Regions from separate parts of the Calothrix sp. CCY 0018 genome, predicted to be linked through region 1. Evidence: predicted binding sites of a transcription regulator. Region 1 holds the regulator's gene; the other holds the start of a gene.
The links. Region 1 encodes HrcA, which represses chaperone genes, less so after heat shock. Its sites were predicted from a motif close to TTAGCACTCNNGANTCNNGAGTGCTAA; they were not measured.
Positions count from the first base shown of each region.

Region 2: the regulator HrcA is predicted to act here: its motif matches at 1,220-1,246, upstream of groES (co-chaperone GroES).

Region 1 is NZ_CAWUDI010000001.1:38,394-41,828, forward strand. It holds gene ACM03V_RS00180 (rhodanese-like domain-containing protein) at 1-292, shown strand, start outside; gene hrcA (heat-inducible transcriptional repressor HrcA) at 624-1,709, shown strand; gene ACM03V_RS00190 (DUF2834 domain-containing protein) at 1,826-2,506, shown strand; gene ACM03V_RS00195 (BON domain-containing protein) at 2,636-3,007, opposite strand; gene ACM03V_RS00200 (ion channel) at 3,187-3,435, opposite strand, start outside.
Region 2 is NZ_CAWUDI010000037.1:26,801-30,235, reverse strand. It holds gene groL (chaperonin GroEL) at 1-759, opposite strand, end outside; gene groES (co-chaperone GroES) at 891-1,202, opposite strand; gene ACM03V_RS24095 (response regulator transcription factor) at 2,274-2,951, shown strand; gene cysW (sulfate ABC transporter permease subunit CysW) at 3,395-3,435, opposite strand, start outside.

The DNA of each region.
Region 1 (3,435 bases):
TTCTTCGGAGTCTTCAATCCAACTTGTAGACGTGCGCGAACCACAAGAAGTCCAAACGGCAAGCATCGAAGGCTTTATGAATTTACCTTTAAGTCAGTTTGCTGAGTGGGGAAACGACATTCAAGTTCGTTTGGAACCTGACAAGGAAACTTTAGTTCTATGTCATCACGGTGTTCGTTCCGCTCAAATGTGTCAGTGGCTAACATCTCAAGGCTTTTCCAACGTGAAAAATATTACCGGGGGTATTGATGCTTATTCAATGTTAGTTGACCCTTCAGTTCCTCAGTATTAATGGTTACAGATCGAAGGTTAAAGGTCAAAGTCAAAGGTGTTTATACTTATATAGCTTGATAATATTATTTCATGAGTAATAGGTAATTCGTAGCTATACATACCCTATTTCATCAATAAATCTGAGAAAATACTTAATAGAGAGTATTGGCAATGTATTCAAATAAGAACCTTTTTTGTATTAAATAGTACTCTCACTCAGGACAAAACTATTTGTAAGTGTAAAGGTATTGCAGTACACCATGCGGTCGTTATTAAATATCTGCTAATAACATTTCAAAAATTTGTTTTTTTTAATATTGATAAAAACTGTGTTTAAACAGCCATTCCCTATGCAATTCCAGCTAACCAATCGACAACAACATATTCTTTGGGCAACAGTACGTCATTATATAGCGACAGCTGAACCTGTGGGTTCTAAAGCTTTGGTGGAAGAGTTCGACTTGGGTGTAAGTTCGGCAACAATTCGTAATGTAATGGGAGTCTTGGAAAAATCTGGACTGCTTTATCAACCCCATACCTCGTCAGGAAGAATACCGTCAGACTCTGGTTATCGAATTTATGTAGATCAGTTAATTCCACATAATCAAAGTTTAAACAAAGAGGTAGAAGCGGCATTACAGGGAGGTTTAAAATGGGAAGATTGGAGTTTAGAAGCACTATTGCAAGGGGCGACGCAAATTTTAGCCAGTTTGAGTGGTTGTGTGAGTTTAATCACAATGCCGCAGAACAATACAGCGGTATTACGGCATTTACAATTAGTGCAAATTGAAACGGGACAGATCATGTTGATTGTGGTAACAGATGGTTACGAAACACATTCAACATTGATGGACTTACCCTCCGCATCGGAAGGCAATCAACCCGATGTAGAATTAATAGACAGAGAATTACAGATTGTTTCAAACTTTTTAAACAGTCAATTACGCGGCAAAAGTTTAATGGAATTAACTGTACTTGACTGGAGTCAATTAGATATTGAATTTCAGCGCTACGGTGAATATTTAAAAACATCCCTCGTCGAATTGACTCGTCGCACCTTTTCCCCTACAAATACACAAATCATGGTGCGTGGCGTGTCGGAAGTTTTACGACAGCCAGAGTTTTCACAAATACAGCAAGTACAAACCATAATTCACCTACTTGAAGAAGAGCAAGAGCAATTATGGCGATTGATATTTGACGAAACAGAATTAGAAAAATTAGATAAACCACACGTCACTGTCCGTATTGGTTCGGAAAATACCTTAGAACCCATCCGTACTTGTACGTTAATTTCATCCACATATCATCGAGATTCGATACCAGTAGGAAGCGTCGGAGTTTTAGGTCCCACAAGACTTAATTACGAAAATGCGATCGCGCTCGTTTCCGCAGCATCCGAATATCTCTCCGAAGCAATCAGCAATCAACAGTGAACAGTTAACAGTCAACAGTTAGGAGTTAGGAGTTAATTATTCTTCTCCTTCTCCCCATCCCCCCATCCCCTCATCACTTAGGTATCATCAAGAAACACGCTTATTGATACTGTTTAATAATGATAAAAATTATATTTTGGTCGGTTTGGGTTGGATTTTCTGTATATGCTTTTGTTTTTGCTCCTCCGAATCAACCCGATACTTTTGAATTAATTAAAAATCTTTCAACTGGGCAATGGGAAGGAATCAACCCTTTGATAGTTTCGCTATTTAACTTGATGGGTGTATTTCCTTTAATCTACAGTTGCATGGTGTTTATTGATGGCAAAGGACAAAAAATACCGGCTTGGATATTTGCAACTTTTTCTTTTGGTGTAGGTGCTTTTGCTTTATTACCTTATTTAGCTTTGCGGGAACCAAATCCTGATTTTGTTGGTGAAAAGAACGCTTTTATCAAAGTACTAGATTCCCGGATAACTGGTATTGTATTGAGTGTCGGAGCGATAGTTTTGGTATCTTACGGTTTACAGGGAGGAAACTGGGGTGATTTTGTTCAACAGTGGCAAACCGATCGTTTTATCCATGTAATGAGTTTGGATTTTTGTCTGCTTTGCCTGCTTTTCCCCGCGCTTTTGGGAGACGATATGGCGAAACGAGGAATGAAAAATCGGATTTTATTTTGGTTAGTTACCTTAATTCCGTTATTTGGCTCTTTGGCTTATTTATCCGTGAGAAAACCTTTACCAGATGATGTTCAGCAAGAATTAATTGCTAAGCAAAAAGCAGTATTAAATTGAATCTTTATCGCGGTTGATAATACTGTTTATCCATAATTATGATGTTGGGTTACGACACGATGAATATAAATTGTCGTTGCAAATTTTTTTTTCGTGTCTAACCCAAACTACAAACTACAAACTACAAACTTAGGCTACAGTAACTTGATTTGTATCAACATTACTCGCACCATTAACTTTTTTAGCCACAGAAACCATTTTATTAAGAATATCTTGGCTGGGAACGGTACCTTTTAAAACTACCGTAGAACTAGTTTGAGCAACCCAAAGAGTATCAATATCGTCCAATTCGGAATCTTCATCGAAAGCTAAAGCAACTCGCTTTGCTAAACCACTTTGATCGTATTCACCATTTAATCCTACACGCTCTGGGGCGATTGATTTAGTAGTACTATTCGATTGTGATGTAGATGTAGATGGTGCTGCTTGCGGTTGCGGTGTAGGATTTACCTGTGCATCTTTGGGTTTACCCATTCCAAAAAGTCTTTTTAACCAGCCCATAAAACTTATTCTCCAATTAATTTCATTCACTGTGAATATATAGGCTGGATAAATAAGTTACATCTGTCGTTGAAAGGAGATATGGTGCTTACTATTCCTGCTTTAGATGTACTTTCACAACAAATTTTTTATACCTATAGATTAAATAAAAAACCTTCCCCCATCTCCTCATTTCCCCTTCACTCCAACGCTACGGCATCATGAAAGCAACTATAATCAACACTGCGTCTACCATCTCGGGTTTTAGATAAAATATCCGCAAATTTATGATTCCAGAGAATTTCTGTCGGAATATATGAGTAATGAGCGTGAATATTTTCAGAAACGGTTTGATCGATTCCAGTTATAGTTATTAGTATTTCCATTTCTTTCTCAACCATCTCCTCTAAAGTTACGCCGTTAAGAGGGCTACTCTCATGTATCGGATG
Region 2 (3,435 bases), on a different contig from region 1:
AATATCTTCAGCAATGATTATTAACGGCTTGCCGGAACGAGCTACCTGTTCCAAAACGGGTACTAAATCCTGTACCAAAGCAATTTTCTTGTCGGTGAGCAAGATGAAAGGCTCATCGAAATTTGCTTCCATACGTTCTGGATCGGTTGCAAAATAAGGAGAGATATAGCCTTTATCAAAGCGCATCCCTTCTGTAATTTCCAACTCGGTGAACATGGACTTTCCTTCTTCCAAGGAAATCACGCCTTCCTTACCCACCTTATCCATTGCTTGAGCAATCATTTGGCCGACTTCTTCGTCGTTACCAGCACTGATTGAACCAACTTGAGCAATAGCTTTGGAATCTTCTACTGGACGGGCTTGCTCGGCAATTTTTCCTACCAAAAAGGTAGATGCCTTATCAATACCGCGCTTCAAAGAAATAGCGTTAGCGCCAGCCGCAACGTTACGCAAACCTTCTTTAACCATTGCGTGCGCCAAAACTGTCGCGGTGGTGGTTCCATCACCAGCAGCGTCGTTAGTCTTGGAAGCAGCTTGACGAATCAAAGATACGCCAGTGTTTTCTACATGGTCTTCTAATTCAATTTCTTTAGCAATGGTCACACCATCATTAACAATCTGAGGTGAACCAAACTTCTTCTCTAATACTACGTTACGACCTTTAGGACCGAGGGTAACACCCACAGCCTCAGCCAATATGTCCATGCCTTTTTCTAAAGCACGGCGAGCGTTTTCGTTGTAAATAATCCGCTTAGCCATAGTTACCTACTTGTACAGGATCGCTTATCTGTAAAAAAATGTTGTTATTTATCGCCTACACCGTTCTTAATTACTAGTTGCAGTTCCTTTTAAGGATTAACAACTAACAACTAACAACTAGCTACTAACTACTAACTAACAATCGCTAGAATATCCTTCTCAGAAAGCAGTACATATTCGTCGGTACCCAACTTGATATCGGTGCCAGCGTACTTGGAATAAAGAACTTTATCACCGACCTTTACATCCACCGACTGACGACCGCCATCATCCTTCATCTTACCGTCGCCTACTGCTACTACTTCACCTACTTGAGGCTTTTCCTTTGCAGTATCGGGCAAGTATAGACCACCAGCGGTCTTTTCTTCCGATGCGTTGACTTTCACGAAAACGCGATCGCCCAAAGGTTTTACTGTTGAAACGCTTAGAGATACAGCTGCCATAACTTAAATTTCCCTTTTTAGCACTCTCGACTCCTGAGTGCTAATTTAGCGAAGCCAGACGTGCAATGGCAACATTTCCTATAGTACGGGTTCCCGAACTAAGCTTTTCTATAGGTGTACTTAAGTATAAATGCTCAATTTTCCTTTGGTGTTCGGGTTTTATGTAACTACATAAGAAGAGTTTGATATGGCTCGCCATTATTTGCAAAGCCAAGAAATTGTTATAGAACGGAAAAATGTTGCCTTTTTATGCGTGATGATCCAGTGTTTCATTCGAGCGTTCAAGTACAAAAAAGAACTACGATTGACCCTACAAACAGCTTATAAACTATATAGAAACTGTAGGGTTGTCAAAAATTCAACAACGTGTATTTCTATGAAATTAAGCTTTAATTTCTAATTGTTGCTTCTCTAATAGCTAGTTTTAGTTTTAGAAATACTTGAAAAAGTGACTATTTAAGCTCAAAATGGACTCTGTACAAGTGGAAAAATTGGCGACGGTTTCTGATAAACAAAAACCAACTACTTGCGGGAGCGGTTGTTCTAGAACAATAATAGTAGCTTACCCCCCTCTTTGTTTGTGGTAACTACTCCTTTATCCCCGCTCGTAATTGAACGCGCGATTACCGAACGCGCTCCGAAGTATACAAATTGTTTGCGGTGCCGATACTTTTTGTTCGTTCCTTACCATAAAGGCTTCTCTGAATAAGAAATAAAATCTTAAACGAGAGAAGAGCATTCAGTTGGATACGTAAAAGCAGAAAAATAGATGAGGCGCGGGTTATTTTCACTCATTGGTATATTCGCCTAATACTCACCGCCGTGAACATACTCATGATTATTATTTAATGGAATGTTTTTAGCCCGCATCTTTCAAAGCGATATATAATAGCGCATTATAGATACTATTACTCTACGTATCCTTACTGTAGCTCAGCCCGGTTGGTGACGAAATCTTAAGGTCGAGGATAATCTTCCTTGAGAGTTCCACCAATCGAAAATTTTGGTAAGTGGGAAAAAAAGGACAACATCTCAATCATCCACCAATTAGGATAACTATTCAAGACCTTGATGGATCTACGCGCGACAAGTGCCACTGCTATGAAAGAACCCAGCATGAAAGATCACAAACGCTTACTGCTTATAGATGATGACCCTAATCTCATCTTGCTGGTAAAAGACTACTTAGAATTCCGAGGATATGAAGTCGTCACGGCCGAAAATGGTCGGGAAGCTCTGGAAATATTAGAGCTAGACATTCCAGACATGATTATTTGCGACGTGATGATGCCGGAAATGGACGGTTACACCTTTGTAGAACAAGTCCGACAAACCGAACGCACCAGTTGGATACCTGTTCTCTTCCTTTCAGCGAAGGGACAAAGCGCAGATAGAGTAAAAGGTTTGAATAAAGGTGCTGATGTATATATGGTCAAGCCCTTTGAACCCGAAGAACTCGTAGCCCAAGTTGAATCCTCGCTCAAACAAACCATTCGTTGGAAAGAACATCAAGCCAAGGGAGGCGAAAACGGCTCTCGCATCCAGGTACCCTTTGATGTTCAACTAACCCCAACAGAACTAAAAGTAGTGCAGTTTGTGGCTAGAGGTATGGCTAACAGAGAAATCGCTGAAGAATTAAACGTTTCCCAGCGTACCGTTGAAAGCCACGTTTCCAATATGTTGGGTAAAACCAACCTCCACAATCGCACCGAATTAGCTCGCTGGGCGATTGAAAATCAAATGGCATAAGCCCATTTTGGATTTTGGATTTTAGATTAAAATTACTAATCTAAAATCCAGAATCGCTTCAAAAAAGATTAACAATGACTCCTTGCACAATCAAACAGCCATCAGTTATCAGTTATCAGTTGTTCACTAAGGTGTTGACTTTGATAGAAATTCCGCGTTTTTCGTTCACACAACTTTTATGCCGGTAACAATCGCAACACTTATCCCTCACCCCGCCTACGGCACCCCTCTCCAGGAAAAGGGCAGAGGGGAAGGGGAGAGGGCACTCCGCATGAACACCAACGCATTTTTTGCATGAATTTTTATCTTTTAAAAAGGTATAGAGTCAACACCCTAGTTGTTCACCCTATCGGCTAGGGTTCATTGTAATAACTGGGTTTTACCCCTAGTTTATTAATGTGTTAGCTCTCATTGTTCATTGATAACTGATAATTGTTGACTGTTCACTGTTCACTGCTCGCTGTAGTCTTCCGTTCCAAAATTT